3 regions of the Pseudarthrobacter sp. NPDC058119 genome follow, and region 2 is predicted to be linked to each of the others. Evidence: predicted binding sites of a transcription regulator. Region 2 holds the regulator's gene; each other region holds the start of a gene.
What was found. Region 2 encodes HrcA, which represses chaperone genes, less so after heat shock. Its sites were predicted from a motif close to TTNGCACTCGNNNNNNNCGAGTGCNAA; they were not measured.
Positions count from the first base shown of each region.

Region 1: the regulator HrcA is predicted to act here: its motif matches at 2,892-2,918, upstream of groL (chaperonin GroEL).
Region 3: the regulator HrcA is predicted to act here: its motif matches at 7,530-7,556, upstream of groES (co-chaperone GroES).

Region 1 covers NZ_JBHVTN010000012.1:477-7,404, reverse strand. Annotated here, with positions in the region: gene ACFVTD_RS19925 (RNase H family protein) at 1-909, opposite strand, end outside; gene groL (chaperonin GroEL) at 1,078-2,712, opposite strand; gene ACFVTD_RS19915 (ABC transporter substrate-binding protein) at 3,004-4,272, opposite strand; gene ACFVTD_RS19910 (cold-shock protein) at 4,272-4,478, opposite strand; gene ACFVTD_RS19905 (LytR C-terminal domain-containing protein) at 4,543-5,175, opposite strand; gene ACFVTD_RS19900 (DUF3263 domain-containing protein) at 5,227-5,556, opposite strand; gene ACFVTD_RS19895 (uracil-DNA glycosylase) at 5,694-6,464, shown strand; gene ACFVTD_RS19890 (siderophore-interacting protein) at 6,478-6,928, shown strand, end outside.
Region 2 covers NZ_JBHVTN010000008.1:242,958-252,586, reverse strand. Annotated here, with positions in the region: gene ybeY (rRNA maturation RNase YbeY) at 1-21, opposite strand, end outside; gene ACFVTD_RS17610 (PhoH family protein) at 18-1,106, opposite strand; gene ACFVTD_RS17605 (GerMN domain-containing protein) at 1,520-2,437, shown strand; gene ACFVTD_RS17600 (16S rRNA (uracil(1498)-N(3))-methyltransferase) at 2,430-3,203, opposite strand; gene dnaJ (molecular chaperone DnaJ) at 3,206-4,333, opposite strand; gene hrcA (heat-inducible transcriptional repressor HrcA) at 4,420-5,433, opposite strand; gene ACFVTD_RS17585 (DUF3097 family protein) at 5,605-6,456, shown strand; gene ACFVTD_RS17580 (DUF4870 domain-containing protein) at 6,578-6,988, shown strand; gene hemW (radical SAM family heme chaperone HemW) at 7,022-8,251, opposite strand; gene lepA (translation elongation factor 4) at 8,277-9,629, opposite strand, start outside.
Region 3 covers NZ_JBHVTN010000001.1:455,847-470,075, reverse strand. Annotated here, with positions in the region: gene tsaB (tRNA (adenosine(37)-N6)-threonylcarbamoyltransferase complex dimerization subunit type 1 TsaB) at 1-244, shown strand, start outside; gene rimI (ribosomal protein S18-alanine N-acetyltransferase) at 289-759, shown strand; gene tsaD (tRNA (adenosine(37)-N6)-threonylcarbamoyltransferase complex transferase subunit TsaD) at 756-1,847, shown strand; gene ACFVTD_RS02110 (glutamate--cysteine ligase) at 1,938-3,089, opposite strand; gene ACFVTD_RS02105 (glycoside hydrolase family 3 N-terminal domain-containing protein) at 3,464-4,912, shown strand; gene ACFVTD_RS02100 (shikimate 5-dehydrogenase) at 4,942-5,760, shown strand; gene ACFVTD_RS02095 (methyltransferase domain-containing protein) at 5,767-7,005, opposite strand; gene ACFVTD_RS02090 (hypothetical protein) at 7,060-7,440, shown strand; gene groES (co-chaperone GroES) at 7,713-8,006, shown strand; gene groL (chaperonin GroEL) at 8,084-9,694, shown strand; gene ACFVTD_RS02075 (dihydrofolate reductase family protein) at 9,759-10,361, opposite strand; gene ACFVTD_RS02070 (ATP-dependent DNA ligase) at 10,419-11,942, shown strand; gene ACFVTD_RS02065 (DUF389 domain-containing protein) at 11,957-12,931, opposite strand; gene ACFVTD_RS02060 (acyltransferase family protein) at 13,049-14,229, shown strand, end outside.

The sequences.
Region 1 (6,928 bases), on a different contig from region 2:
GTAGGTCAGCAGGACCGCGGCGGCGCCGATGCGCTCTGCACCCAGGATCTCGATATCGGTCCGTTCCCCCGGGTCCTCTTCCAGGGCCATCATCATGGCATCCCGGGTCCACACCCTTCCCGAACTGCCGATTTCCATGAAGTCCGGGTGCAGAAGGACGGCGGTCCGCCCGATGTCGCCCCGCACCAGCGGACCCAACAGCTCACGTTCGAGCTCTTCCACCAGTGCTTCGGGCGGAATCGAGCCCGCCTGCTGGGTTGCCTCCGCCACCTCAAGGGCTTCATTGTCCAGCTCACTGAACAGGTCGAGTTCCTCGTAGGCTGACACGGGCGCCGCGGAACGGGCCGGCGCTGCGGCCGGGATATCCAGTGTCGCCGGCGGGAAGCCAACGCCTGACGCCGCCTGCGCCGCCGCGGGACGTTCGGCGGCCCCGGGGCGGTGCCCGCCGGGGAACCCGGGGCCGGACCGTGCCGCCACCCCCTGCTGGTACGCCGTGGCCGCAGCCCTGGCCCGTTCATCGGCAGCTTCATTGAGGTCGTGCCCGGCGTGGCCCTTGACCCATTCAAACGTGTAGGTGCGTCCGGCGAGTTCGCGGTCGAGTTCCTTCAGCAGTTCCACGTTGAGGACGGGCTTGCCATCGGCCTTGCGCCATCCCTTGCGCTTCCAACCCGGCATCCACTTGGTAATGGAATTGATCACGTACTGGCTGTCGCAGAGGATGCGCAGGTCTTCCCCCGGCAGGTGCGCGGTAGCACGCAGGAGGTCAAGGACAGCCATCAGCTCCCCCTGGTTGTTGGTCCCGTGGGGCCAGCCGCCGGCACGCCAGCAATCGTCATTCACATACCAGGCCCAGCCGGCCGGGCCGGGGTTTCCCAAGGCCGAACCATCAGCCGCTGCAGTAATCGTCACTGGTCCATCCTGCCAGAAGCGGCCGACACCGGCCCCCGCCCTCCACTCGGAGGTATCCACCCAAGGCTTTCCCGGCCCAACGTTGCCACTCTTAAAACGAAAATGCGGCCCCCTCCGAAGAGGGAGCCGCATTTTGCGGTGTGGCGGGCAGGTCCCGGCCGGGGAGGCTTAGAAGCCGCCCATGCCGCCCATGCCACCCATGTCGTCGCCGCCGGCGGGCGCTGCAGCCTTCTCCGGCTTGTCAGCAACCACTGCTTCGGTGGTGAGGAACAGGCCGGCGATGGAGGCCGCGTTCTGCAGGGCAGAGCGGGTTACCTTGACCGGGTCGTTGACGCCGGCTGCCAGCAGGTCGGTGTATTCACCGGTTGCTGCGTTCAGGCCGTGGCCGGCGGGCAGGCCGCGGACCTTGTCGACAACCACGCCGGGCTCCATGCCGGCGTTGAAGGCGATCTGCTTCAGCGGAGCGTCGATGGCAACGCGGACGATGTTGGCGCCCGTTGCTTCGTCACCGGACAGCTGCAGGTTGGCGAATGCCTTGGCACCGGCCTGGATCAGGGCCACGCCGCCACCGGCAACGATGCCCTCTTCGACAGCAGCCTTGGCGTTGCGCACTGCGTCTTCGATGCGGTGCTTGCGCTCCTTGAGCTCAACCTCGGTTGCGGCTCCGGCCTTGATGACTGCAACGCCGCCGGCCAGCTTGGCCAGGCGCTCCTGCAGCTTCTCGCGGTCGTAGTCGGAGTCGGAGTTCTCGATCTCGGCACGGATCTGGGAAACGCGGCCGGCGATCTGGTCGGCGTCGCCGGCACCTTCGACGATGGTGGTTTCGTCCTTGGTGACAACTACCTTGCGGGCCTGGCCGAGGAGCTCCAGGCCGGCGGTCTCCAGCTTGAGGCCAACTTCTTCGGAGATGACCTGGCCGCCGGTGAGGACGGCGATGTCGGCCAGCTGGGCCTTGCGGCGGTCACCGAAGCCCGGAGCCTTGACGGCGACGGACTTGAAGGTGCCACGGATCTTGTTGACGATCAGGGTGGCCAGGGCCTCGCCCTCGATGTCCTCGGCAATGATCAGCAGCGGCTTATTGGACTGCATGACCTTTTCCAGGACAGCAACCAGTTCCTTGACGTTGGAGATCTTGGAGTTGACGATCAGGATGTACGGGTCCTCGAGGACCGTTTCCTGGCGCTCGGCGTCGGTGACGAAGTAGGCGGAGATGTAGCCCTTGTCGAAGCGCATGCCTTCGGTGAGTTCCAGCTCCAGGCCGAAGGTGTTGGATTCCTCGACCGTGATGACGCCTTCCTTGCCCACCTTGTCCAGGGCTTCGGCGATGAGGGCACCAATCTCGTCGTCACCGGCGGAGATGGAGGCGGTGGCCGCGATCTCTTCCTTGGTTTCGATTTCCTTGGCGGAGTTCAGCAGTTCGGCGGTGACGGCGTCAACAGCCTTCTCGATGCCGCGCTTGAGGGACAGCGGGTCGGCGCCGGCAGCAACGTTGCGCAGGCCTTCCTTGACCAGGGCCTGGGCCAGGACGGTTGCCGTGGTGGTGCCGTCACCGGCAACGTCGTCGGTCTTCTTGGCAACTTCCTTGACCAGCTCGGCGCCGATCTTCTCGTAGGGATCGTCCAGCTCGATCTCCTTGGCGATGGAAACACCATCGTTGGTGATGGTGGGGGCGCCCCACTTCTTTTCGAGGACGACGTTGCGTCCACGCGGGCCGAGGGTGACCTTAACGGCGTCGGCGAGGGTGTTCAGGCCACGCTCAAGGCCGCGGCGTGCCTCTTCATCAAATGCAATGATCTTGGCCATAACGGCAATAGTCCTTTCGGGACAGACGTTAAGAATGAACCTTCGCTGCAGTGCCCGCGACGGACGATCCTTTTGCCGGCGGCCTCTGTATGCCTCCGGGCGGGGATCTCACTGAAGTGAGGTGTTTCTTTCGCTCGTCGACCGGTGCCGTGCGCTGCCGGCCGGAACCAGGCGTTGCTTTAGCAGTCGGTACGTCAGAGTGCTAAGTCAATAATTAGCACTCCCCAGGTTAGAGTGCAAGCGAAACGACGCGTAACGCCCCGCGGGAAGGGGCCGCTTCGCCCAGGGCGATCAGCCTGGGCGCCCCGCCGTCTCCCGGCCGGACAGCGAGGGGTTGTTGTCGGCCCCGAAGGTGTACACAGAGAAAGCGGCTGAGGTGATGTCCCCGTTGGAATCGAAGGCAACCGGGCCCGATTCGCCGTCGTAGTTGATGTCCTGGCTGGCTGCGAGGCCGCCGAGGCACTCCTTATAGCTCAAGCAGGGGGCGGCCGGTTCGCCGGCGCCGGACGCAGCCGATCCCCCGGAAACCGGGACCAGGTTCGCGGCAATGGAGCGTCCGGCGTCATCCTGGGCACGGGCCGCGGCGAGGGCCGCCAACGTGACGGCGTCGTAGGTTTCAGCGGCGAAGGAGACGTCCTTGAGTGCCGGGTCAACCGCCAGCAGTTTCGCCTGGAACGCAGCGCTGGGCAACTGTCCGGGAACGACGGCGCGGGCACCTTCGAGTGTCCGGGGTGCGAGCCCGGACCCGTAGCGGGCAAACGCTCCGTCGCTGAGGATGATCCGGGAGCCGGTAAGGCCTGCATTGTTCAGCTCCACCAGCGCGCCCTGTGCACCCTCGCGGGCAATCAGGACGACGGCGTCCGGCTTGGCCTTGGACGCGGAGCGGGCGGCTTCGGCTGCAGCACCGGGCTTGAAACCGGCACCCGGCAGGACCGTGAGTCCTGACCCTTTTGCTGCATCAGTGACGGCGGCCGAGAGGTCCTTGCCGTAGGGGCCTTCCTGGTAGAGCACGCTGACCGTGGCGGCACCGGCGTCCTTGGCAAGTTTGGCCAGCACGGGTCCTTGCGCGACGTCGGCTGCCGCGGTCCGGAAGTAGTAGCCTCCGCTCGCCAGCCCGGAGAGGCCGGCAGCGGTGTTGGCCGGCGAAATCAGGGGGATGTGCGCACGGGACAGGACGTCCACTGCTGCCGGAGTGTGGCTGGAGTCGGTGGGTCCGATCACCACGTCCGCCTTGGCGGCCGCTGCATCGCTTGCCTGCTTCGCGGTGTCCTGGTCCGGGTGCTCCGGAAGGAGCTCCACTGGCCGGCCTTTATGTCCGCCGGCCGCGTTGATGTCCTGGATGGCGAGCTTGGCGGCAGCCAGTTGCGGTGCGTTGAGGAAGGCGCTGTCACCGGTGTTGTCCAGGATCACTGCCATACGGAGCACACCGTCACCGGAGGCTTCGGCCGGTTCCACCCGCGCGTTGCCGCCGGCGCCGGCGCACGCGCCCAGTGAAAGGACAGCTCCCAGGGAGAGCGCAAGTACCGGCACGGCACGGGCTCCGGGACGCGATGCGGGCATCACGGCGCGGGCCGGACGTTTTCCGCCTGGGGACCTTTTTCGCCCTCGCCGACATCGAGTTGGACCCGCTGGCCCTCGGCCAGAGCACGGTATCCCTCTCCCTGGATGGCGGACCAGTGGACAAAAATGTCGTCACCGGAGCCGTCAACGGTGATGAAGCCGTAGCCCTTTTCAGCGTTGAACCATTTGACGGTTCCCAGTGCCATGCTCAACAACTCTTTCCATCGGGGCCGGGTGGAGGCCTGGCCGGCGTAACTGGGCGGCGTGCGGCTACCGGTAACCCGGGCCAAGGACCACGACGAGGGGCGCCTGGAACTCGGTGCTGCTCACAACGGTGGGGATGTTCAGCAGGCCGGCGAGTTCCTGGGCGCTTGCCAGTTGCTGCGGGCCGGCGTAGAAGATCACGGAGGACTTTTGCGGGGCGCCGGACCAGTTGCCCACCGGGCCGAGCCGCCAACCGTCGGCCTGGACGGTCCCGCCTACCCGGCTTGCCAGTCCGGCCGTGCCGGCGGCGTTGTAGACGGCCACTGCCTGCGTCCTGTCCACTACGGCCTGCTGGGTGGCCGAGGAAGTGGGCTCCGGCTCACTGCCCTGGGTTGGCCCGGCGGACGGCGTGGGGCTCACCGTTGCGGCGGAGCCGGCGGCCTGCGTGGCCGTGGGCGTGGACCCGGTGCCGGCGAGCGGAGCTGACTCCACGCTTGCCGACGCCTGGCTCGCGGTGGCGTTGAAGCCGAGTTTGGGCAGGATCAGGAAGGACACCACCCCAATGGCCAGGGCTGCCATTCCCACCGCCAGGATGGGCCAAAGCCGTACCCGGGACGGGGCCGAAGCCGTCCGGTGGACACCTTGTCGCGACGCGGCCTCGGGGACCTTGTCGAATTCATCGCGGGCGTATCTGGTCATGGTGGAAGGACATCCTTGTTGATTGCGGCTGTTGTCCCGGCCTGGGGCGTCTTAAGCGTCGGATCCCAGGCGCCGGGCAGTACGTGCACGGTGGCGCGACGTACGTAGTCTACGCAATCTCTTGACCAGCATGGGATCGTGGGCCACTGCGTCCTCGCGGTCGATCAATGCGTTGAGGAGCTGATAGTAGTGGGTTGAGGAGAGGTCAAAGAGGTCGCGAATGGCCTGTTCCTTGGCTCCCGCATACTTCCACCACTGCCGTTCCAGGGCCAGCATCTGCTGCTCGCGCTCTGACAGGGAAGACTCACGGAGGATGAAATCCGCCAGGAGGGACTTCCGTGAATCCTGCTCCGGCAGGTGTTCCCGGGCCGGTTCCGCCACGGCGCACTCCTTCGCTGGTTACGGTCAATGTCTTACCCCTATGCTAGCCGCCAAATAACAGCGGTGTCATTCGGCGCGGGGCCCGGCGGCCACCGCACGATGCCCCGGCTCCAGACAGTCCCTGCGACAATGGACCGATGGTTGAATCGGATGCGTTGTTCGAGCTGGAGCAGGACCCGGCGGACACCCTCAGCTTTGCCGGCCTGGCCGGGCTGCCGCTCGCAGAGCTTATGGCTCCGGACTGGGCCGCGGCGCTGCAGGGCGTGGAAGACCAGCTGCGGAAGGTCCTGGCCTTCCTGGCACGCGAAGAGGCGGCCGGGCACCAGCTCCTGCCGCCGCCGTCGAACGTGCTGCGGGCTTTCCGCCAGCCACTCGCCGCCGTAAAGGTCCTCATCGTGGGCCAGGACCCCTATCCCACGCCGGGACACGCCGTCGGCCTGTCCTTTTCCGTCGACCCGCGCACCCGTCCCCTCCCCCGCAGCCTGGTGAACATCTACCGGGAGCTGGAATCGGACCTGGGCATTCCCCCGCGCGTCCACGGTGACCTGTCGGCGTGGACGGAGCAGGGCGTGCTGCTCCTGAACCGGGTCCTTACCGTCAGGGCCGGCGCGGCCGGCTCACACCGCGGGAAGGGCTGGGAGGAAATTACGACGGCGGCAGTCACCGCACTGGCCGCACGCAAGGCCCCGGACGGGTCGGCGTTGCCCTTGGTGGCCCTCTTGTGGGGCAAGGAGGCTGAGGGGGTCCGGCCGCTCCTTGCCGCCACCCCTGCCGTCACCAGCGCCCACCCCAGTCCGTTGTCCGCGTCCCGCGGTTTTTTTGGCTCGAGGCCGTTCAGCCGCGTGAACCAGCTGCTCCGGGAACAAGGGGCAACGGACGTAACCTGGGAACTCCCGCCCGTGCCGTAGCTAGGCTTGCCTTATGAGCACTGTCCCCGCCGCCACCAGCGCAACCAAGAAGAGCCGTCCGCAGGTCAACCTCACCGTGCTGCGCAAGGAGCAGCTGTCCCCGCACATGGTCCGGATCGTGGCCGGCGGGGAGGGTTTCGGCGATTTCATCAACAACGGATTCGTTGACCGGTACGTGAAGATCATCTTCCCGCAGCCGGATGTGGAGTACCCCTCCCCCTTGGACCTGGAGGTTGTCCGGGAAACCATGCCGCGCGACCAGTGGCCCTTCACCCGCACCTACACGGTGCGCTGGGTGGACCCGGAAGCCCGGGAACTGGCCATCGACTTCGTGGTCCATGGCGACGAAGGGCTCGCCGGTCCATGGGCGGCCAAGGCCCAGCCGGGCGAGACCCTGACGTTCACCGGCCCGGGCGGCGCGTACAACCCCAATCCCGGGGCCGACTGGTACCTCTTTGCCGGTG
Region 2 (9,629 bases):
GTTGTTGACCTCGATACTCACGCGTGTTCCCCCCGTTTTTCGCGGCTTGCTGAATGCTTGACCCTGTTCCTTTGGGCTTCGTCCCAGAGGCTGTACGCATTGACGATGTCGCCAACCAACCGGTGCCTGACGACGTCGGCGGCGTCCAGGACGGAGAAGTTCACGCCCTCGATGCCCTGCAGGATTTCCTCGACGATCCGCAGCCCGGAACGCGTCCCAAAGGGAAGGTCCACCTGGGTCACGTCTCCGGTGACCACCATCTTGGACCCGAACCCGAGCCTGGTGAGGAACATCTTCATCTGTTCCGGCGTGGTGTTCTGGGCTTCGTCGAGGATGATAAAGGCGTCGTTGAGGGTGCGTCCGCGCATGTAGGCGAGGGGTGCCACTTCGATGGTGCCGGCGGCCATGAGCCGTGGAATGGATTCGGGGTCCATCATGTCGTGCAGGGCGTCGTAGAGCGGCCGCAGGTAGGGGTCGATCTTGTCGCTGAGGGTACCGGGCAGGAACCCGAGCCGCTCTCCCGCCTCCACCGCGGGGCGCGTCAGGATAATCCGGCTGACTTCCTTCTGCTGCAGTGCCTGCACGGCTTTCGCCATGGCCAGGTAGGTCTTGCCGGTACCCGCCGGACCGATGCCGAAAATCACCGTGTTGGCGTCAATGGCGTCAACATAATTCTTCTGGTTGAGCGTCTTGGGCCGGATGGTCCTGCCGCGGCTGGAGAGGATGTCGTGGGTGAGCACGTCCACGGGGTTCTGCAGCGACTGCGTGCGCAGGAGGGCGACCAGCTGCTGCAGCACCGCGGGGGTGATGACGGTGCCGCGGGCCACAAGACCGCGGACCTCCTGGAGGAGCCGCATGATGCGGGGCACATCACTGACGGGGCCGCTGATGGACAGTTCGTTGCCGCGGGCGTGGAAGTTGACGTCCGGGAACTGATCTTCGATGAACCGCAGCGCCTCGTCATGGCTGCCGAGCGACTGAACCATCTGGTCGGAGTTCTCGAAGAGGACTACTTCGGTCCGGATGCCGGGAAGGGAGTGCGGGAATTCCCCCGGACTGCCGTCGCCTGTGTTGAGCCGGCGCTTACCATTTGCTGATTCAGTCATGGTGCTGGCCCGCAGGCCCGTGGTCCCCTCGAAGATCGACATCAGTTGTTTGCTGCAGCCGGTCCAGGTTGCACGGTGCACCCTGCCCCAGCGATCCCTTTATCTTACGCCAGCAGACGCCCAGGCCGGATACCCGGCGGGCCGGTGGCATGTACCTTCGCCACCCGGAAGGGCCATCCGCCGGCTACGAAAAGCAGCGTTTGGTATCAACTTCATATCGGCCTCATATCGTTCCCGTTGCAGTTGCTGCCAGGGAGGCGAAAGAGCGGTTCCGGCGGCACTCCCCTGTGTAATGCTGGAAATCCAGCATCTGCTGGAACGCCAGGCCGCAGGGGGATCGGCCCGCCACGCCAGGAAAGGACAAGGGCAGGACAGTGCCGGATACCTCTGTGCCCAAACGGGCAGGACTGCCCATGGGCCGCCTGCGCCCGGCCGTCTTTGCGGGGATCCTGGTGCTCGTTCCGGTCCTTGCCGCCTGCACTGCCGAAGGCGGACCAGCCCCCACGGGGACCGCAGCCTCGGTCCCCGCCACAGGCGGCACCATGCCGGACGCACCCAACACCAGCGCCCCGCTGGAAACCACACAGTCCTCGAACAAGGCGCCCGTCTACTGGATCGGCCGCACCGGCGGGAACGTCTTCCTCTACCGCGAGTTCCGGGACGTCCCGGAACAGGAAAACCCGGTGACACGGGCCCTGCGCGCCATGATGTCGGAGAAACCGCTTGACCCTGATTTCTTCACGCCATGGCAAAATCCGGACAAGCTTGCCACGTCGATTTCAGGCAAGGACATTATCACCGTTGACGTCTCCGCCGATGCCTTCAACAGCAACCTCGACGCTGATATGGCGGCCCGCGCCATCCAGCAGCTGATCTACACGGCGACCGCGGCCGCTGCCAGCTCGGGCCTGATCGACACCGGACAGCAGATCCGCGTGCGGATCCTGGTGGACGGCCACACGGACTACGTGGCGTTTGGCAAAGTCCAGCTGGGCGCCCTGATGACCCGGGCCGCCGGCCTGGTGGCGCCGGTGTGGATCATCGATCCCCAGGAAAATACCGAGGTGCCCAGCGGCAGCGTCAAGATCACCGGCCGGAGCACGTCGCCCGGGGCGAAGCTCCACTGGCAAATCCTGCAGTCCGCGGATGGCGGCAGCAAATCGCCCTTCCTGACCGGAGAAACCACGGCCGGCGCCGGGCAGGGGCAGGCAGGAGTGTTCACGCTGGCGCTGAACCTGCCGGCGGGCGACTACGAGCTCCGGGTGGCCCAGGCAGGTTCCGCCGGGGAGCCGGACCGCAATGAGGACACGAGGTCCTTCAAAGTCAGGTAGCGGCCCACCGGCCAAGGACGTCACTGGCAAGCACGACGGCGGCCGGACCGGCCGTGGAGGACCGCAGGACGTGGTGCCCCAGCAGGGCAGTCACAGCACCTTTGTCGCACAGCTTCGTTACTTCCCGGGGGCTGATTCCACCCTCCGGACCGACGATCAGCAGGACTTCCCGGATCCCGGACTGGGCACTCCCCTGCCACTCTTCCAGTACAGTTCGCAGCGGGCGCACCGCGTCTTCGTGCAGGATGACCGCCAGGTCAGCGGCCTCCACGGCAGCGGACAGCCCTGCTGTTTCGACGGCGCCCCGGACCTCGGGGATCCAGGCGCGCCGCGCCTGCTTGGCGGCCGCCGCTACGGCTGATTCCCACTTGGCATGGGCGCGGGTGGCCCTGTCGCCCTTCCAACGGACGATCGACCGTTCGGACTGCCACGGGATGACGGCGTCGATCCCTAATTCGGTGGCCGTCTCGATCGCCAGCTCGTCACGGTCCCCCTTCGCCAGGGCCTGCGCCAGCACCAGCCGGACGTCCGGCCTTTCATCGGTGGCCACGCCGCCGCACTCCACTTCGAGACCGGACGGTGCAGCGGAGACGACCTTTCCGGTCATGCGGGTGCCGGCGCCGTCGACGATGTCCACCGGCTCTCCCGGAGACAGCCGTTTGACCGTCACGGCGTGGCGTGCCTCCGATCCGTCCAGGACAAAGTGGCGGCCGGGGGCCATCCCGGCCAGCGAGCCGGCGGGCGTGAAGAAGACGGGATTGCTCACCGCTACAGGTTACCGAACCGGTCCCGGAGCTTGGCGAACATGCCGCCGCTGGCGGCGAGCTTTCCCTCGGTGATCTGTTCCCCGCGAAGCTTGGCGAGCTGCCGGAGGAGGTCTTCCTGCGCCGAGTCGAGCTTGGCCGGCGTATCCACCTGGAGGTGGACCTTCAGGTCCCCGCGTCCGTAGCCGCGCAGGTGGGTGACACCAAGGCCGCGCAGCGTGATGATCTCGCCGGACTGGGTTCCGGGCTTGACGTCGATGTCCTGGGTTCCGTCGAAGGTTTCCAGGTTGACGTCGGTGCCCAGGGCCGCGGCAGTCATGGGGATGTGCAAGGTGGCGTGGAGGTCATCGCCTTCCCGTACATAGGTGGCGTCATTGTTAACCCGGATTTCCACGTACAGGTCCCCGGCGGGACCGCCGGCGGGACCGGCCTCACCCTGCCCGGAGAGCTGGATCCTGGTTCCGGTGGCCACGCCGGCGGGAACCTTGATGGTCAGTGACCGCCGGCTGCGGATTCGGCCCTGGCCGCTGCATTCGTTGCAGGGGTCCTTGATGACGGTGCCGAAGCCTTCGCACGTGCCGCAGGGGGCGGCCGTCATGACCTGGCCCAGGATGGAGCGGACGGCCCGCTGGACCTGGCCGCTGCCGCCGCAGATGTCGCAGCGCTCGGGGTGGGTGCCGGGCCGGCAGCAGGAGCCCTCACAAGTGGGGCAGACGACGGCGGTGTCCACTTCGAGCTTCTTGTTCACGCCGAATACGGCGTCGCGAAGGTCGATCCGGACGCTGATGAGGGCGTCCTGGCCGCGGCGGACACGCGAAGCCGGACCGGAGGTGCCCCCGGCGCCGAAGAAGGTGTCGAAAATGTCCTGGAAGGCGAAGCCCTGGCCCGCGTAACCGGCACCGCCGAAGCCGTTGTCCGTGCCATTTTCGTTGCCCGTGGTGTCGTAGATCCGCCGCTTCTGGGGGTCGGAGAGGACCTCGTAGGCGTGAGTTACTGCCTTGAAGCGTTCCGAGGCATCCTCACCGGGGTTTACGTCCGGGTGGAGGGTGCGGGCCAGTTTGCGGTAGGCCTTTTTGATCTCTTCGCCCGTAGCTTCGGGTGAGACTCCAAGGACGTCATAGTGGCTGCTCAAAGTTCGTATCTCTTCCTTGTTGTACTGCGTTCAGTCGGGCGGCCCGGCTCTTTGTTCCCGGCCGGAACAGGTTCCGGCCGCGCGGGTCAGGGCCCCAAAATCCTGGAAAGGTAGCGGGCCACTGCCCGGACGGCGGCCATGGTGGTGGGATAGTCCATCCTGGTGGGGCCGAGGATCCCTACCTTGGCGGCACTGTCGGGACCGTAGCCGGTAGCAACTACCGAGGCTTCGGCCAGGCCGTCGTAAGGGTTCTCCCTTCCGATGCTCACGGCAACGCCGCGGTGGTCCTGGGCCATCTCGCTCAGCAACCGCAGCATCACCACCTGCTCCTCAAGGGCCTCCAGCACGGGGCCGATGCTGAGCGGGAAGTCCACGTTGGACCGGGCCAGGTTGGCTGTCCCGGCCATGACCATCCGGTCCTCCCTGGTGTTGTGCGCGAGCCCCTCGAGGCCAAGTGCCAGCGCGTGCGCGGCCTGGCGTTGTGCCTGCGCCGTGGCGGCCACGACGGAGGGAAGGGCCGCGGCAAGCCGGCTCAGCGGCGTCCCGGACAGTGCGGCGAGGAAGCGCGTCCGGAGTGCCGCCACTGCGTCGTCGCCCAGGTCCTGGCCGACGTCGATGACGCGTTGCTCCACCTTGCCGCTGTTGGCAATGAGCACCACCAGCACCTTGCGGGGGGCAAGCAGCACGAATTCGATGTGGCGCACCAGGGCCTTGCTGAGGTGCGGGTACTGGACCACGGCCACCTGGTTGGTCAGCTGCGACAACAGCCGGACGGTGCGGTCCAGGACGTCGTCGAGATCGTCTGCGCCTTCAAGCAGGGACTGGATGGCTCGGCGTTCGGCCGCCGACAGCGGCTTGACCGCCGAGATCTGGTCGACGAAAAGCCGGTAGCCCTTGTCCGTGGGAATCCGCCCCGCACTGGTGTGGGGGGCCGTGATTAATCCCTCGTCCTCAAGGGCCGCCATGTCGTTCCGGATGGTTGCACTGGAAACCCCAAGATGATGCCGCTCAACCAGGGCTTTGGACCCGACCGGCTCGCGGGAGTGGACGTAATCCTCCACGATGGCCCGCAGCACTTCCAGTTTGCGTGGCTCGCTCACTCTCCACCTCCATCCATGGTGCGGGACCCATACCCCCGCCAGGTGCCACCTTGTTAGCACTCGACATGCCTAAGTGCTAACAGTCTATTATGCCTTGGCCCGTTGTTAGCATTGGTACCGCTCCGGGCGAAATTCCGGTGCGGAGGACCTAGCGCTAGGCGGATCGAATCCATGGATTACCAAAACTGGGGGCCCCGCGGCATATCCGCCCCGGCCAAAGCGGAATTGCCTGAGGTGCCCGTGGAGCGGGGCATGGTGCTGGAGGATGTGCAGTCCGGCTGGGTGGGCGCCGTGACGCGGGTGGAAAAGTCCGGCGGGATGCACGTGGTGGCCCTGGAGGACCGCCGCGGGAAATCGCGGTCCTTCAAGCTGGGCTTCGGTTTCCTCCTAGAGGGCCGGCCCATCAGGCTCATGCCCCCGGCGCCGCGCGCGGCCGCCGGCGGTGCGGTCGCCGGCCGGACGGCCTCCGGTTCTGTCCGGGTTGCCGGCCAGCGGGCCCAGGTGGCCAAGGCCAGCCGCATCTGGGTGGAGGGCAAGCACGATGCCGAACTGGTGGAAAAGGTCTGGGGCGACGACCTCCGGGTGGAGGGCATCGTCGTCGAACCCCTGCACGGCATCGACGATCTCGCCGCGGCGGTTGCCGCCTTCAACCCCGGTCCCGGCCGGCGCCTCGGTGTCCTCGTGGACCACCTCGTTCCGGATTCCAAGGAGTCCCGCATTGCCGATGCCGTCATGGCATCCCCCGGCGCGGCAGGGAATGTCCTGATCGTGGGTCACCCCTATGTCGACGTCTGGCAGGCCATCCGGCCGGCGGTCCTGGGCATCGACAAGTGGCCGGCCGTGCCGCGCGGACAGGACTGGAAAACCGGGATCCTGAAAGCCTTCGGCTGGCCGCACGCGACCAAGGAGGACGTCGGCCTGGGATGGCAGAAGCTGCTGGGCGCCGTACGCACCTACGCCGACCTGGAAGCATCCCTGCTGGGCCGGGTTGAGGAAGTCATCGACTTCCTGACCGTGCCCTGAAGGGCGGACCCCGCGCCGGGAGCCAGTATTCTTGGTAGTGCAATGCCACCGTTTCCGGGGGTATTGCACACTGCGCCCGTATTTGACGTCAGCACCACTTGCATCTCCGAAGGAACAGACTGTGGCAGAAAACGCACGTGAACACAGGGACGGCCAGGGCCGCTCCGAGTACCATGGCGTCCCCGCCAACGCCCTGCCGCTCACGGCCAGCGAAGACCGCCAATGGGCCACGCTGGCACACTTTGGCGGGATCCTTGGCTGTGTCCCGTCGCTGCTGATCTACCTGATCTTCCGCGACCGCGGCCCGTTCACCGCGCAGGAATCCAAAGAGGCGCTGAACTTCAGCCTGCCGCCCACCATCGCCGCCGTACTGGCCAACATCCTGGTGTTCATTCCCTACGTGGGCAACATCTTCGCCGTGATCGCCACCCTGATCTGGGTAGCGCTGACCTGCTTCTCCGTGGCCGCGGGAATCCACGTCAACAAGGGCCAGCCGCACCGCTACCAGTACAACCTGCGCTGGATCAAGTAGCGGCGCAGGCCTCCGCGCACGCGCGGGCCGGCGTCAGTCGGGAAGGACGCGGCGGACCACAGCGTCCGCCAGGAGCCTGCCCTTCAGTGTGAGGACAAGGCGGCCCTGGAAAGCGGCGGCTGGCTCCACCAGGCCGTCAGCGATGAGGCCGGCGACCTGGTGCCTGCCGCCGGCGCTTAGTGCCGAAACCTCAAGCCCTGACTGCAGGCGCGCCTCCAGCATCACCCGCTCCATGTTCCTGGTTTCGGCATCAAGGGTTTCCCGGCCGGCCGCGGGCGATTGCCCCTGGGACAGGCGGTTGGCGTAGGCGGACGGGTGCTTCACGTTCCACCAGCGCACCCCGCCCACATGCGAATGGGCGCCCGGCCCGATGCCCCACCAGTCGTCGCCACGCCAGTAGGCCAGGTTGTGGCGGCACGCGTGCTCCGGACTCCGCGCCCAGTTGCTGACCTCATACCAGCCAAGTCCGGCGGCGGTGATGAGCTGGTCGGCGAGTTCGTACTTGTCGGCGTGGTCGTCGTCGTCAATTCCCGGCACCTCGCCGCGGCGCATCTGCGCGGCCAGCTTGGTCCCGTCCTCGACGATCAGCGCGTAGGCGCTGATGTGGTCCGGCTGGTAGGACAGTGCGGTTTCCAGGGAGTGGCGCCAATCGTCCAGCGACTCCCCCGGCGTCCCGTAAATCAGGTCGAGGCTGACGTCCAGTCCGGCCTCCCGCGCCCACTGCACCACCTGTGGAACCCGGCTGGGTGTGTGGGTGCGGTCCAGGACCTTGAGCACATGCGGGACGGCGGACTGCATGCCGAAGGAGACCCTGGTGAAGCCCGCCTCCTTTAGGACGGCGAGGGACTCGCGGGTGACCGAATCGGGGTTGGCTTCGGTGGTGACTTCTGCGCCGTCCTCGATGCCCCACCGGTCAATGGCGGCCCGCAGGATCAGCGCAAGGTCATCGGCCGGCAGCAGGGTGGGTGTGCCGCCCCCGAAAAAGACTGTGCTGAGCTTGCGCTCCGGCAGCCCGGAACGGCTCATTGCGTTGGCGGCAAAGTACACCTCCGACACCGCGGTTTGGGCATAGGCATCCTGTGACGCGCCGCCGCCCAGTTCCGTGGCGGTGTAGGTGTTGAAGTCGCAGTACCCGCAGCGCACGGCGCAGAACGGGATGTGGACGTACAGGCCGAAGGCCCGGGCCGGCGCACCGTCCGCTGCCTGGGCAGGCAGCAGGCCGTCCGACGGCGCCGGGTCGGCGAGGGGAAGGGCGCTGGGCATCAGCGGGTCCCCTGCTGCGCGGTGGTCACTTCTTCTTGGCCTTGTCCTTCGATTCGTCGGTGGTGAGGGCGGCGATGAACGCCTCCTGCGGAACCTCCACCGTGCCCACCATCTTCATGCGCTTCTTGCCTTCTTTTTGCTTCTCCAGCAGTTTGCGCTTTCGTGAGATGTCACCGCCGTAGCACTTGGCCAGCACGTCCTTGCGGATGGCCCGGATGCTTTCGCGGGCGATGATCCTGGAGCCGATGGCCGCCTGGATAGGCACCTCGAACTGCTGCCGCGGGATGAGTTCGCGGAGCTTGCCGGTCATCATCACTCCGTAGGCGTAGGCCTTGTCCCGGTGGGTGATGGCGCTGAAGGCGTCCACCTGTTCGCCCTGGAGCATGATGTCCACCTTCACGAGGTCGGCAACCTGCTCGCCGTCGGCCTTCCAGTCCAGGGAGCCGTAGCCGCGGGTCTTGGACTTCAGGATGTCGAAGAAATCGAACACGATTTCCGCCAGCGGCAGGCGGTACCGGATTTCCACCCGGTCCTCGGAGAGGTAGTCCATGCCGCCCATGACGCCGCGGCGGGACTGGCATAGTTCCATGATGGCGCCGACGAATTCGTTGGGGGCCAGGATAGTGGCTGAAACCATCGGTTCGCGGACCTCGGCGATTTTGCCCGTGGGGTACTCGCTGGGGTTGGTCACGCGGACCACCTTCTTGTCCTCCAGCGTCACCTCGTATTCCACGTTCGGTGCCGTGGAGATCAGGTCGAGGTTGTATTCACGCTCCAGGCGTTCGCGGGTGATCTCAAGGTGCAGCAGGCCCAGGAAGCCCACCCGGAAGCCGAATCCCAGTGCGGCCGAAGTCTCCGGTTCGTAGACCAGGGCGGCGTCGTTGAGCATGAGCTTTTCGAGGGCGTCGCGGAGGACCGGGTAGTCGGCGCCGTCCAGGGGGTACAGTCCCGAGAACACCATGGGTTTGGCATCGGCGTAGCCGGGCAGGGACTCTGCCGCCGGCTTGGCCAGGTTGGTGACGGTGTCGCCCACCTTGGACTGGCGGACGTCCTTCACACCGGTAATCAGGTAGCCCACTTCGCCCACGCCGAGGCCCTTGGAGGGTGTGGGCTCCGGAGAGCTGACGCCGATTTCCAGGAGCTCGTGCGAGGCCCTGGTGGACATCATCTGGATGCGTTCACGGGGGTGGAGCATGCCGTCCACCACGCGCACGTAGGTCACAACGCCCCGGTAGGTATCGTAGACGGAGTCGAAAATCATGGCCCGGGCAGGTGCGTCCGGGTCGCCCTTCGGCGCCGGCAGGTCGTGGACGATCTTGTCCAGGAGGGCCTCCACGCCAACGCCGGTTTTGCCGGACACCCGCAGGACATCCTCGGG
Region 3 (14,229 bases), on a different contig from region 2:
CGGTCCCCACGTCGGTTTTGCGTCCGACCTCCCTGACCTGCCTGCGTTCGGCGCCGGCGCGGGACTCTACGCCGACGTGCTCCAGGCCCACCCGGATTTCGCTGCGGAGCAGCCCGATGCCCTGTACCTTGGCCAGTTCGCCCTGGCCCGGCTGGCGTCGGGACACACCCTGCTGGACTCCACCCCCCTCTACCTGCGCGAATCCGACGCCCAGGTCCCCGGACCACGGAAGCGGGCATTGTGAGCAGCACCCCGGACCCACGCACGGCAGACGTCACCGTCCGCGACATGACGCTGGACGATGTGCCCGCCGTGGGCGTACTGGAACACAAGCTCTTCCCCATTGACGCGTGGCCCGTCCAGATGTTTCTGGACGAGCTCTCCCAGCCGGAGACCCGCCGCTACCTGGTGGCGGAGACCAGCGACGGCATCGTGGGCTACGCCGGCGTGATGTGCATCGAGCCCATCGCTGACGTCCAGACCATCGCCGTCGTCCCGGAGCATGAGGGGCGGGGCATCGGCAGCACGCTGCTCACACAGCTGATCGACGAGGCCCGGCGCCGCGGCGCGGCCGACGTCCTGCTCGAGGTCCGGGCCGACAACCCGCGGGCACAACAGCTCTATGTGCGGTTTGGATTCGAACAGATCCATGTCCGGCCCCGCTATTACCGCGACGGCGTGGACGCCCTCATCATGCGGCTCCAACTGCCCGCGGCACACCCTGACCGATACGAAGCAACGGAAGGAGGCCAGGCATGAACCGCTCGCAGCCCCTGGTGCTGGGCATTGAATCATCCTGCGACGAAACCGGTGTGGGCATCGTGCGCGGCACCACGCTCCTGACCAACACGGTCTCGTCCTCCATGGACGAGCACGTCCGCTTCGGCGGGGTCATCCCCGAAATCGCCTCCCGCGCCCACCTTGATGCCTTCGTCCCCACCCTCGAACAGGCCCTGGCCGACGCCGGCGTGGCCTTGGAAGACGTGGATGCCATCGCCGTCACCTCCGGGCCTGGGCTCGCCGGCGCCCTGATGGTGGGTGTGTGCGCTGCCAAGGCGCTCGCCGTGGCCACCGGTAAGCCCCTGTTCGCCATCAACCACCTCGTGGCGCATGTGGGCGTCGGTCTCCTGGACGACCGCGCCACCGGCCGCAGGCAGGAGCTGCCGGAGAACCTGGGCGCCCTGCTGGTCTCCGGCGGGCACACCGAAATCCTGCGGATCAACAGCATCACCAGCGACGTGGAGCTCCTGGGCTCCACCATCGACGACGCCGCGGGCGAGGCCTATGACAAGGTGGCCCGCATCCTGGGGCTGGGCTACCCCGGCGGACCTGCCATCGACAAGATGGCCCGCACCGGCAACGCCAAAGCCATCCGCTTCCCCCGCGGCCTGACCCAGCCCAAGTACATGGGCACAGCCGATGAGCCCGGCCCGCACCGGTACGACTGGTCGTTCAGCGGCCTGAAGACGGCCGTGGCCCGGTGCGTGGAGCAGTTCGAAGCCCGCGGCGAAGAGATCCCCGTGGCCGACATTGCAGCGGCGTTCCAGGAAGCCGTAGTGGACGTGATTTCCTCGAAGGCGGTCCTGGCCTGCCGGGAGCACGGCATCAAGGACGTCCTGCTGGGCGGCGGAGTGGCGGCAAACTCCCGGCTGCGTGAACTGACCGGGCAGCGCTGCGCCTCTGCCGGCATCCGCCTGCACGTTCCGCCGCTGGACCTGTGCACGGACAACGGCGCCATGGTGGCCGCCCTCGGCGCGCAGCTGGTGATGGCCGGCGCCGAACCCAGCGGCATCGGCTTCGCCCCGGACTCCTCGATGCCCGTCACCTCGGTCTCACTCCCGGCCTGACACCCGGCAAACCCTCCGGATGCTCCATCAGATATGGCTCCTAAACCGTCGGTTTAGGAGCCATATTTGATAGAGCAAGTGGGGGGCGGGTCAGGCGGTGGGGCCGTTGCGCATCTGCTTGACCAGGTCCAGCACCACGGCCTGCAGGTTCCCGCCGTTCTCCGCTGCCACGCGGCGCTGGCGTTGGTACCCGGCGCCGCGGCGGATGATTTTCTCGACGTCGGCCAGCTCGTCGGAGCAGCGCAGCTTGGCCGCGACCGGTTCAAGCCGGTTCAGGGTTTCCAGCAGGTGGTCGGTGACCAGCTGCTCCTTGCCCGCGGCATCCAGGATGATGATGGCGTCCAGGCCGTACCGGGCAGCGCGCCACTTGTTCTCCTGGACGTGCCACGGCGGCATGGTGGGGATGGTGCCCCCGTTGTCCAGGGTGGTGGAGAACTCGTCCACCAGGCACTGGGTGAGCGCCGCAATGGCCCCCACTTCCTCCAGGGTGGCCAGGCCGTCGCAGATGCGCATCTCGATTGTGCCGAGGGCGGGCACGGGCCGGATGTCCCACCGGATCTCCGAGATGGTGTCGATGACGCCTGTGGTGAACATGTCCTGCACGTAGGACTCGTACTCTTCCCAGGACTTGAACTGGAAGGGCAGCCCCGCGGTGGGGAGCTGCTGGAACATCAGGGCCCGCTGGGACGCGTAGCCGGTGTCCTCGCCGCCCCAGAACGGGCTGGACGCGGAGAGCGCCTGGAAGTGCGGGAAGTAGTTGACCAGGCCGTCCAGGACGGGGAGGGCTTTGTCCCGGCGGTCCAGCCCCACGTGGACGTGGACGCCGTAGATGACCATTTGCCGGCCCCACCACTGGGTCCGGTCGATGAGTTTGGCGTAGCGTTCCTTGTCCGTCACCGGCTGCAGCTGGGGCGGGCTGAACGGGTGGCTGCCCGCGCAGAACAGTTCCACGCCCATGGGATCTGTGATTTCACGGACGGCAGCGACGGACCTGCTGAGGTCCTCCTTGGCCTCGGCGGCCGTTTCGCAGATCCCGGTGACCAGTTCCACCGTGTTCAGCAGCAGTTCCTGCTTGATGTGCGGGTGTTCGTCGTCTTCGTTGAGCTCCGGGTGGCGGGAGGCCACGCCGCGGAGCACCTGGTTGGCCACGGAAGCGAGCTCGCCCGTCTTTCCGTCCACCAGGGCAAGCTCCCACTCAACACCGAGGGTTGACTGCCTCGATGACGCGAAGTCGATCTTCACACGTTTCCTTACTGTCCGGTTTGCCGCTGGCTGAAGCCGCTCACAGGCTGCTGCCGGCAGGGGAACGGGTGGTTCAAGTCTAGTGCAGGGGTAGCATCGTACTGATGGCACCGTTCCCCCTGCGTCATAGTCCTGCCAAAACCTTCCCCCTCCTCCTGGCCCTGTCCGCACTGGCGCTGGCCTCCTGTTCTCCTTCCCCCAGCGCGGCACCAACGTCGTCCTCCGCGCCGCCCACCGGGGCGTCGCCGTCCGCGTCGGCAAGTACGACGCCGGCGCCTCCTTTGGCGTCCCCGTCACCTGATCCGGGTTCCCGGCCTTTGGGGTGGGGCCCGGAGCAGCGCGACCAGGACGCTGCGGCGGCAGCCGTCGCGGCCATGTCGCCGGAACAGAAAGCCGGGCAGGTCCTGCTCCCGTTCTTCAAGGGCAACCAGGTGGAGGCCCAGGCGGCGCTCATCCAGCGCCTGCACCTGGCAGGGTCCATCATCATGGGCGACAACGTGCCGCGCGACCCGCAGGGCCAGGTGGACGTGCCCGCCATGGGCGCCGTCAACCAGCGGCTGCAGCAGGCTGTTGCAGCGGACGGCCGGCGCTGGCCGGGGATCATGGGTGTGGACCAGGAAGGCGGGGCGGTGGCACGCCTGGGGCAGCCCCTCACCGAGTGGCCCGCTCCCATGAGCTACGGGGCCGCCGGCAACCTGGACCTGACGCGCAAGGCCGGCAACGGCCTGGCAAGCGAGTTGGTGCCGCTGGGCTTTGACCTGGACTTCGCCCCCGACACGGATGTGACTGTCGGACCCACGGACCCGACCATCGGCGCCCGCTCCATGTCCGCAGACCCGGGTGCGGCAGCCGCCCACGGAACCGCCTTCTCCCAGGGAATGCTGGAGGCCGGCGTGCTCCCCACCGTCAAGCACTTTCCCGGGCACGGCTCGGTAACGGCGGATTCCCACCTCAGCCTCCCCGTCCAGCCGGCCGGCCTCGACGTGCTGCGGGGCCGGGACTGGAAACCCTTCGAGGCCGCTGTCGCCGCAGGACTCCCCATTGTCATGACCGGACACATTGCCGTGCCCGCGCTGGAACCCGGCGTCCCGGCGTCGCTCTCTGCCCCCAGCTACTCGGCGCTCAGGGGTTTGGGCTTCAAGGGAGTGGCCGTGACGGATGCCCTCAACATGGGCGCCGTCGAGAACCAGTATCCAGCCGGCGCTGCTGCAGTGAAGGCACTGGCTGCCGGTGCCGACCTGCTGCTGATGCCTGCGGACGTGGAGCAGGCGCACGCCGCCATCGTCCAAGCCTTGGGTGCCGGCACGCTTCCCGCCGCACGCCTGGATGAGGCAGCGCAACGCGTGGCCACCATGATGGTCTGGCATGCCCGCACCGCCCCGCCTGCCGGAACCGCGGGCGCGGGTGCCCCGGCCGGAAGCGGAGCAACGCTGTCGGCCCAGGTCTCGGCGTCGGCTGTTACGGTGGTCTCCGGTCCCTGCAGCGGACCGCTGGTGCCCGGTTCCGTGCGGGTGGCCGGCGGGGGACCGGGGGACCGGGAGCGCTTTGAAGCCGCCGCCGCACGTGCCGGGCTTGCCGTGGGATCAGGGCCGCTGGTCAACCTCATCGGATTCGGCGGAAAACCGGCCGGCGGGGACATCGCCGTTTCCCTCGACGCTCCCTGGCCGCTCCAGGGGTCCACGGCTCCGGTGAAACTGGCGCTGTACGGCCGTACCGATGCCGCCTTCGACGCCGTGGCCGCCGTGCTGGCAGGGAAAGCGACGGCGCCGGGGAAACTGCCCGCCGCCGTCGGATCCTTCCCGGCCGGAACCGGCTGCCCGTAACCAAGGCCGAACGCGGGTTTAATGGTCAGGTGCCCATTCTGAATAAAGACATGACCCTCTGCATCTCGCTCTCGGCCCGTCCCAGCAACAACGGGACCCGGTTCCACAACCACCTCTACGGGCAGCTGGACCTGAACTGGATCTACAAGGCCTTCGCGCCCACCAATCTCGAACAGGCCATCGCCGGTGTCCGCGGCCTGGGCATCCGTGGCTGTGCCATTTCCATGCCGTACAAGGAGGACGTCATCGCACTCGTGGACGAGCTGGACCCCTCCGCCAAGGCCATCGACTCCGTGAACACCATCGTGAACACGGACGGGCACCTCAAGGCGTACAACACCGACTACACCGCGATCGAACAACTCCTCGCCACCAATGCGGTCCCCACGGACTATTCGGTGCTGGTGCAGGGCGCCGGCGGCATGGCCAAGGCCACTGTTGCAGCCCTCCGGAACGCCGGCTTCCAGGACGTCACGGTGATCGCCCGCAACGAGGCCGCCGGGCGCGCGCTGGCGGACCAGTACGGTTTCCAGTGGCGTGCAGCGCTCGACGGCGGGACGGCTGACCTGATCATCAACGTCACCCCGCTGGGAATGGCCGGCGGGACGGACGCGGACACCGTCGCTTTCCCGGCGGAGGCCATCGACGCGGCCCGCCTGGTATTCGACGTGGTGGCACTGCCCGCCGAGACGCCGCTGGTCCGCGCTGCCCGTGCGGCCGGAAAACCAGTCATCACGGGGGCCGAGGTAGCCACTATCCAGGCGCTGGAGCAGTTTGTCCTGTACACGGGCGTGAGGCCCACCCCGGACCAGGTACGGGCCGCCGAGGAGTTCATGCGCGCCCAGTAGGGACGGCTAGGCTGGCTCCACCACGATGGCCACCCGGTCCTCGCCGATGCGCGTCAGGACCAGGGTGGCCGTCCTGCCGCCTTTCTTCGCATTCTTTCCACCGGGCAGCAGCTGCTTCCGCAGCTCTTCGGGGGTGACCGCCGTACCGCGCTTCTTGATGTCCAGCACGGTAATGCCCTCCTGCTTCACCCAGGCCTTGAGCGCCTTGACGTTGTAGGGCATGACCTGCAGGACCTTGTAGGCCCTGGCGAACGGGGTGGCCAGCAGTTCCGGGGCGCAGATGTAGGCAATGTGCTCATCCACCAGGTGGCCGCCGAGCTGCAGCGCCACGTCCGCCACCAGCCCGGCCCGGATCACGGCCCCGTCAGGTTCGTACAGGTAACCCTCCACTGGGCCCACCGGCGCTGACGGGCCTGCGCCGAAGTCCTCGGCGCTGGTCAGCTCGGCAGGTGGCTGCGGCCCCAGGACCAGCGCGGCGCGGCGGACTCCGGGCCGGCGCACGGCGTTGAACCACAGGGTCACCTCCGTGACGTCGCCGGCCACCGATACCCACTGCGCCTCGCAGCCCGCGGGCACGGATTCGTGCGGCATGCCCGGGCCCATCTTCACGCCCACTGCCTTGCCCTGGGCAGCCAGTGATTCCACGAAGGACAACGGCGGGGAGAAGGCCTCGGGGTCCCAGATCCGCTTGGTGCCGGAGGTGGAGGTGACCCGCCGGGCCGGGTCCAGCCAGACGCCGTCCACCCCGTCCAGCGGAACCGATTCGGCATCCGCGTGCACCACCGTGGCGTTGGGGAAGGGAATGAGGTTCACGGTGGCGCAGGCCGCGGTGGTTTCGTCCATTTCGACGGCGGTGACGTTGATATCGAGGGAGGCCAGCGCCAGGGAATCGGCGCCCAGCCCGCAGCCCAGGTCCGCCACGTGGCTAATCCCGGCGGCGGCGAACCGCTGGGCGTGGTGGGCGGCCACGTTCAGGCGCGTGGCTTGCTCCAGGCCTGCCTGCGTGAAGAGCATTTGGCGGGCGAATTCGCCGAATTTGGACTCCGCCTTGGTGCGGAGCCGTGATTGCGTCAGGACGGCGGAGACGAGCCCTGCAGGGTGCCCCGCCTTCCGGAGCGCTGTATTGAGCTCGAACGAGTCCTCGTCCCGGTAGGGGCCCAGCGATGCCAGCAACTCCCAGCCCTCGGGGGTCAGCAGTGGTGCGATCTGGTCCTGTGCCATCTGGTCCTGGGGATCGTGAGCCATGGGTTCCAGCCTAGTGGAGGAGCGGGCAGGCGCGATGCGGATACTGTTGAATCCATGGATGAGAGCGCAGCCCCCCGCGAGCCCGATAACCACGAATCAAGGAACCGCGGCCCGGCCAGGTTTGCCCGTCCCGTCCTGATTGCCGCCGCCGTGGTGGGCGTGGTCTGCATCGCGCTGCTGGTGATCATCTTCCTGCTGGACACGTTCAATGCCACCGTCTATTCCGTGGGCGGCAATGACATCGGAGACAACAGCCAGGAGTCGAGGGACATCCGCGGGCTGTATGACGGCGCGCGGGCCGGAAGCATCTTCTTCCTCGTTGCTGCACTGCTCGCCGCAGCAGTGTCCGGCTGGGTGCTGTACCGGGGACGGAACCAGGGTGACGGCGATACGGACGGCGGCGAGGACGTGGACTTCGAGGACCTGGGCCGCTGACGGCCCGGGCCCATGGGGAACGGGACGCCGGCCCTCCCTGCTGCCCGCCGTCGTCGGACGCTAAAAGGGTGTACGCCCATGACGAAACGTTGGCACTCACCTTGACCGAGTGCTAACCCTTGCCTAGAGTCTTCATTAGCACTCTCCCTAGGAGGGTGCTAACACATGAAGAGCTGCCAGCCAGGCTGCTGCCGGCACCGCGACGACGGTTTGCCAGCTACGGCGGAAAGCTTTCCAGTCCACGAATTTGCTGACGAAAAGGAGAGGTCCGAGTGTCGGTCTCTATTAAGCCTCTTGAGGATCGTATTGTTGTCCGCCCGCTCGAAGCCGAGCAGACCACGGCTTCCGGCCTGGTCATCCCGGACTCCGCACAGGAGAAGCCGCAGGAAGGCGAAGTTGTTGCAGTAGGCCCCGGCCGCTTCGAAGATGGCAACCGCGTTCCCGTTGACGTAGCCGTTGGCGACGTCGTCATCTACTCCAAGTACGGCGGAACCGAAGTCAAGACCGGCGGCACCGAGTACCTCGTACTGTCCGCCCGCGACGTCCTGGCTATCGTCGTCAAGTAACTCTTCGGATCCCCGTGCTGCCGGCCATGCTTATGCTGGCCGGCAGTGCGGGGTTCTGTCTTTGAAAGGACAAAACCATGGCAAAGCAGCTTGCGTTTGACGACGCTGCCCGCCGGTCCCTCGAGGCCGGTATCGATAAGCTCGCGAACACCGTCAAGGTGACGCTCGGCCCGCGCGGCCGCAACGTCGTCCTGGACAAGAAGTGGGGCGCCCCCACCATCACGAACGACGGCGTCACCATCGCCCGCGAGGTGGAGCTGGACGATCCCTACGAAAACCTTGGCGCACAGCTGGCCAAGGAAGTAGCCACCAAGACCAACGATGTTGCCGGCGACGGCACCACCACCGCCACAGTCCTGGCCCAGGCGCTGGTCAAGGAAGGCCTGCGCAACGTTGCAGCCGGCGCTGCCCCCGGCCAGATCAAGCGCGGCATCGAGGTTGCGGTTGAGGCCGTGGCTGCCCGCCTGCTGGAGAACGCCCGCCCGGTCGAAGGCACCCAGGTGGCAAGCGTTGCCGCCATCTCCGCCCAGAGCGAAGAAATCGGTGAGCTCCTCGCCGAGGCCTTCGGCAAGGTGGGCAAGGATGGCGTCATCACCATCGAAGAGTCCTCCACCACCCAGACCGAACTGGTCCTCACCGAGGGCATGCAGTTCGACAAGGGCTACCTGTCCCCGTACTTCGTCACCGACGCGGAGCGCCAGGAAGCAGTCCTCGAAGACGCACTCATCCTGATCAACCAGGGCAAGATCTCCTCGATCCAGGAATTCCTGCCGCTGCTGGAAAAGGCACTGCAGAGCTCCAAGCCGCTGTTCATCATCGCCGAGGACGTCGAGGGCGAGGCCCTGTCCACGCTGATCGTCAACCGCATCCGTGGCACCCTGAACGTCGTGGCCGTCAAGGCTCCCGGCTTCGGCGACCGCCGCAAGGCGATGCTGCAGGACATCGCCACCCTCACCGGTGCGCAGGTTGTCTCCCCGGAACTGGGCCTGAGCCTGGACACCGTTGGCCTGGAGGTGCTGGGTACTGCCCGCCGCATCACCGTCACTAAGGACAACACCACCATCGTGGACGGCGCCGGTTCGGCCGAAGACGTGGCAGCACGCGTAGCCCAGCTGCGCGCCGAGCTGACCCGCACCGACTCCGACTGGGACCGTGAAAAGCTCCAGGAGCGGCTGGCCAAGCTGGCCGGCGGCATCGGCGTCATCAAGGTCGGCGCTGCCACCGAAGTTGAGCTGAAGGAAAAGAAGCACCGCATCGAGGACGCCGTGTCCTCCACCCGCGCTGCCCTCGAAGAAGGCATCGTGGCCGGTGGCGGTACCGCCCTCATCCACGCCCTCAAGGCACTGGACGAAGACGCTGCCGTGAAGGCCCTCGAAGGCGACGCCGCCGCAGCTGTGGGCATCGTCCGCCGCGCACTGGTGCAGCCGCTGCGCTGGATCGCCCAGAACGCCGGCTTCGACGGCTACGTTGTCACCTCCAAGGTTGCCGACCTTGCGACCAACAACGGGTTCAACGCCAAGTCCGGCGAGTACGAGGACCTGATCGCCGCGGGCGTCATCGACCCCGTCAAGGTCACCCGTGCAGCCCTCCGCAACGCGGCCTCCATCGCCGCCCTGGTTCTCACCACCGAGACCCTGGTCGTGGAGAAGCCTGCCGAAGAGGACGAGCACGCAGGCCACAGCCACTAGCGGCTCACCTGCAACAAGAGGCCGGTCCAGCACTGCTGGGCCGGTCTTTTGTGTTTCTGGACCGTTAGCCGGTCCCCATTTCTGCCGTTTCCACCCCGCCGGCAGGCTCATAGACCAGTGACACCGCACCCTTGGGGAAGCTTTGGGCCGGTTCCGCCAGCGTGAAGGTGGAGGGCACGGTTCCGGTGTCAAACAGGCGCTTGCCCTGGCCCAGGACCACGGGGTACAGCCAGAGGTGGAGCCGGTCCAGCACGTTGGCCGCCAAGAGGGACCGGATCAGGACGCCGCTGCCGAACATGTGGATCTGCCCGTGCCCGTCCCGGAGGCCGCCAGCCGACGCGGCGTCCGGCAGGACAGTGGTTCCGGCCCAGCCCGGGTCCGCCAGTGTGCTGGAGACAACGAACTTGGGCACGCGGTTCAGGGCGTCGGCGATGTCGCCGTACTGGCGGGGCCAGTAGGACGCGAAGATGTCGTAGGTCTTCCGGCCGAGGAGCAGGGCATCCATCCTGCTGATCTCGGCCGCTATCGAGGCACCGGCTTCGTCGTCGGACACCGGCGCCTGCCAGCCGCCGAAGGAGAAAGCCCCTTCGGGGTCTTCTTCACGGCCGCCGGGCGCCTGGTAGACGCCGTCGAGGGTGATGAACAGATTCGCCACGATGAGTCCCATGCGTCCAGTCTGCGAGTGCACCCATGCGCTGTCCAGAGCCCGTGGCAGGATGGTGCCATGCTGCTCCTCGAGCTCGTGGAAACCACTCAAACCGTCGCTTCGACCCGCTCCCGGCTGGCAAAGGTGGATGCCCTGGCGCACCTGCTGCGCCGGCTGGAACCCGCGGAGATCCCGACGGCGGTGGGCTTGCTCAGTGCCAAACCCCGGCAGGGCCGGGTGGGGGTGGGCTGGAGCGCGGTCGCGGCGGCCAAGGAAGAACCGGCAGCGGAGCCAAGCCTCACCGTGTCGGATTTCGATGCCGCGCTGGACCGGCTCCTGGCAACAGCGGGCAGCGGGTCGGGCGCGGAACGGGCCGCCATCCTCGGGACGCTCATGGCCGCCGCCACCGAACCGGAGCAGTCCTTCATCGCCGGCGTCCTGCTGGGGGAATTGCGCACCGGTGCCCTGGAAGGAGTGCTGACGGACGCCGTCGCCCGCGCTGCCGAGCGGCCCGTCGACGCGGTGAGGCGTGCTGCCATGCTTTCCGGGGACCTCGGCGGGACCGCCCTCCTGGCGCTCACCGGCACCCCGGCTGAGCTCGACGCCGTCGGCCTGGTGGTGGGCCGGCCGGTTCAGCCCATGCTCGCTGCCACCGCCGGCAGCGCGGGCGCAGCCCTGGAAGCCACGGGAGAGGCTTCGGTGGAATTCAAGCTCGACGGCGCCCGCATCCAGGTGCACCGGTCCGGCAGCGATGTGCGCATCTTTACCCGCAACCTTGCGGAGGTCACGCATCGCCTGCCCGAGGTGGTGGACCTGGTCCGTCGGCTGCCGGTGCAGGACGTGATCCTCGATGGCGAAACGCTCGCCCTGGACGAAGAGGGTGCCCCGCGGCCCTTCCAGGAAACCATGTCCCGCTTTGGCGCCGACGCGGTCCGGGAAACCCTGCTGCATCCCTGGTTCTTCGACGTGCTGCACATTGACGGACGCGACCTGCTGGACGAACCGCTGGCCACCCGCATCGATATCCTGGAACGGGTGGCCCCCGCACACCGGATCCCCGGGGAAGTGACCGCCGACCCGGCCGTCGCTGAACGCGTTTCGCAGGATGCCCTGGCCGCCGGCCACGAGGGCGTGGTGGTGAAGGCGATCGGCTCGGCCTATGCTGCCGGCCGGCGCGGATCCAATTGGGTGAAGGTGAAGCCGGTGCACACCTATGACCTGGTGGTGCTGGCCTGCGAATGGGGCTCGGGACGCCGCACAGGGATGCTGTCCAACCTGCACCTTGGGGCCCTGGATCCCGGCGGGGAGTTCGGCGAACCCGGCGGCTACGTGATGGTGGGCAAGACGTTCAAGGGCCTCACCGATGAGCTGCTGCGCTGGCAGACCGAACGGTTCCAGGAGCTTGAGGTGCGGCGCACCGCCGGCACCGTCTGGGTTGAGCCGGTGACCGTCGTCGAAATAGCCATCGACGGGGTGCAGCAGTCACCGCGCTACCCCGGCGGGATCGCCCTGAGGTTTGCCCGGGTCAAGCGCTACCGGGAGGACAAGGCCCCCGCTGAGGCAGACACCATCCAGACCCTGCGTGCCTTGCTGCGGCCGTAGCGAAGACCCGCGGATCAGGCCTGGCGCCGGGAGCCGTTGCGCTGGCGTTTCAGGCTGCGTGCCACGCCGTCCGGCAGGCGCCTGGTGATCCTCCGGTAGAAGAGGAGGACGGCAACGGCGGCCACAACGATGCCCACGAGGTTGAGCAGCAGCTGGAGCGCGGAGCCTGCGGCCTTCTGGTATTCGCCCAGCACCAGGGCTACTGCCACGTAGCCGGCAGCCGGCACGGTGGTTACGGAGATGAAGACGCCGATCAGAGCGGCCGAGCGGCGTCCGATGATGGACAGCATGCCGGCGATCCCTGCCAGCACGGCCACAATCAGTGAATACGGCCCGGGGTGGTAGATGAACTCCACTGCCGAGCCTTTATCCAGGGCGTCGCGCGGGAAGAGCCCGAGTGGAACCGAAAGCCATGCCGTGAGTGCCGCCAGCAGCATGGCCACGGGAAAACCGACAGCGAGGGCGACGGCGGCGCGGCGCCCCAGCCTCCATTGCCTGGTGGCCAGCGAGACGGCAAGGGCGGCCAGTGGTCCGAACTCGGGCCCCACGGCCATGGCGCCAACAATGGCAATGGGGGAGTCGGTCACGATGCCGATGCCGGCGAGTTGGGTGGCCAGCACCAGGAAGGCAAGGAAGTTCCAGGTCAGGCGTGAATCCTCGCCGGTCTGCCGGGTGACGTCATCCCAAATCACTGCGTCTGCGCCGTCCCCGGGAGCGGCACGCTCAGCCTGGTCAGCGTTCTTGGACAACACGAATTCCGGGGTGGCCATGGAAATTGAACCCACATCCGGAATCTTCAGGACTTCGAGTTTTTCGAGCAGTTCCTCCACGGACTCCCGGGCAACCAGCACCTCGATGACATCGCCGTCCGGCACGACGGCCGCACCCTGGACCAGCGCCACTTCCGCCGTTCCCTGCTGGTCGCGGCAGGCTTGCACGGTGACGGCGGACAACTCCCCGGGCACGCAGATCCGCAGCTGGACAACCACCCCTGCTCCCTTCGCCGATTGGGGCCAGCTTAGCCGGAACACCAGCGTTGATTCGCCGATGCGGGCGGCGTTGGCTAGGCTTGATGCTTTGGCTGGCGGGCGTTGTGAGGGGTTCTAGTGTCGGTAACGGAAGCCCCGAAGGCACCCGAATCCGGCCCCGCTGCCCGCCAACGCAAGTCCACGTTCCGGCCCGAAGTCCAGGGGCTCAGGGCTCTGGCTGTCCTGATGGTGGTGGCCTACCACGTCTGGCTGGGCCGGGTGTCCGGCGGCGTCGATATCTTCCTGCTGATCTCGGCCTTCCTGCTCACCTTGTCGTTTATCCGGAAAGCCGAGTCCGGCAATTCCTTCAAACTGCTGGCGCACTGGCTGCACCTGTTCAAGCGGCTGCTGCCCGCCGCCGTCGTGGTGATCCTCGGGGTGCTGGCCGGCACATGGCTGATCCTGCCGCAGGGCCGCTGGCCGCAGGTACTGGACCAGGCCTGGGCGTCCCTGCTGTACAGCCAGAACTGGCTCCTCGCGGAGTTGTCCGTGGACTATTACGCACAGGACCACGCCGGTGCCAGCCCGCTGCAGCACTTCTGGTCGCTGTCCATCCAGGGGCAGGTCTTCATCCTCTGGCCGCTGGTCTTTGCCGCCGCCGCTTCCGTCCTGGCAGGGCTCCGCCGCGTTCCCCGCCTGCGCTGGGTGACGTACCGCGGCCTGCTGGCAGTGGTTTTCGGGGCAGTATTCGCGGTGTCACTGGCCTACTCCGTTGACCAGACAACCACCAACCAGGCCTACGCCTACTTCGACACCCGCGCCCGGCTCTGGGAATTTGCGCTGGGTTCCCTGCTGGCTCTGGCGCTGCCGTACCTGCGCCCCGGACGCGTGGTGCGCGTTGCCCTGGGCTGGGCCGGACTGGCCGCGATGATTTCCTGCGGGCTCGTCCTGACCGTTGACCGGTCCTTCCCGGGGTACGTGGCACTGTGGCCCACGCTGGCTGCCGCCGCGATCATTGTTGGCAGGCAGACGGGCAGCCGGTTCGGCGTGGACCGCCTCCTCAGCAGCCGTGCCGCCGTGGCCCTGGGCGACAACTCCTACGCCCTTTATCTGTGGCACTGGCCCATCCTGGTGCTGGTGCTCGCGGCCACCGGCGTGGAAGCGCCGAACCTCACGCAGGGCCTCGGCATTGTCGGGGCCGCCATCGTGCTCGCCGTCCTGACCACGCGCTTCGTGGAAAAGCCGTTGCGGGACTGGCACTGGCCCAAGCTCCGCACGTGGCGGACCGCCGTCGTCGTTGTGGCCTGCGGCGCCGTCCT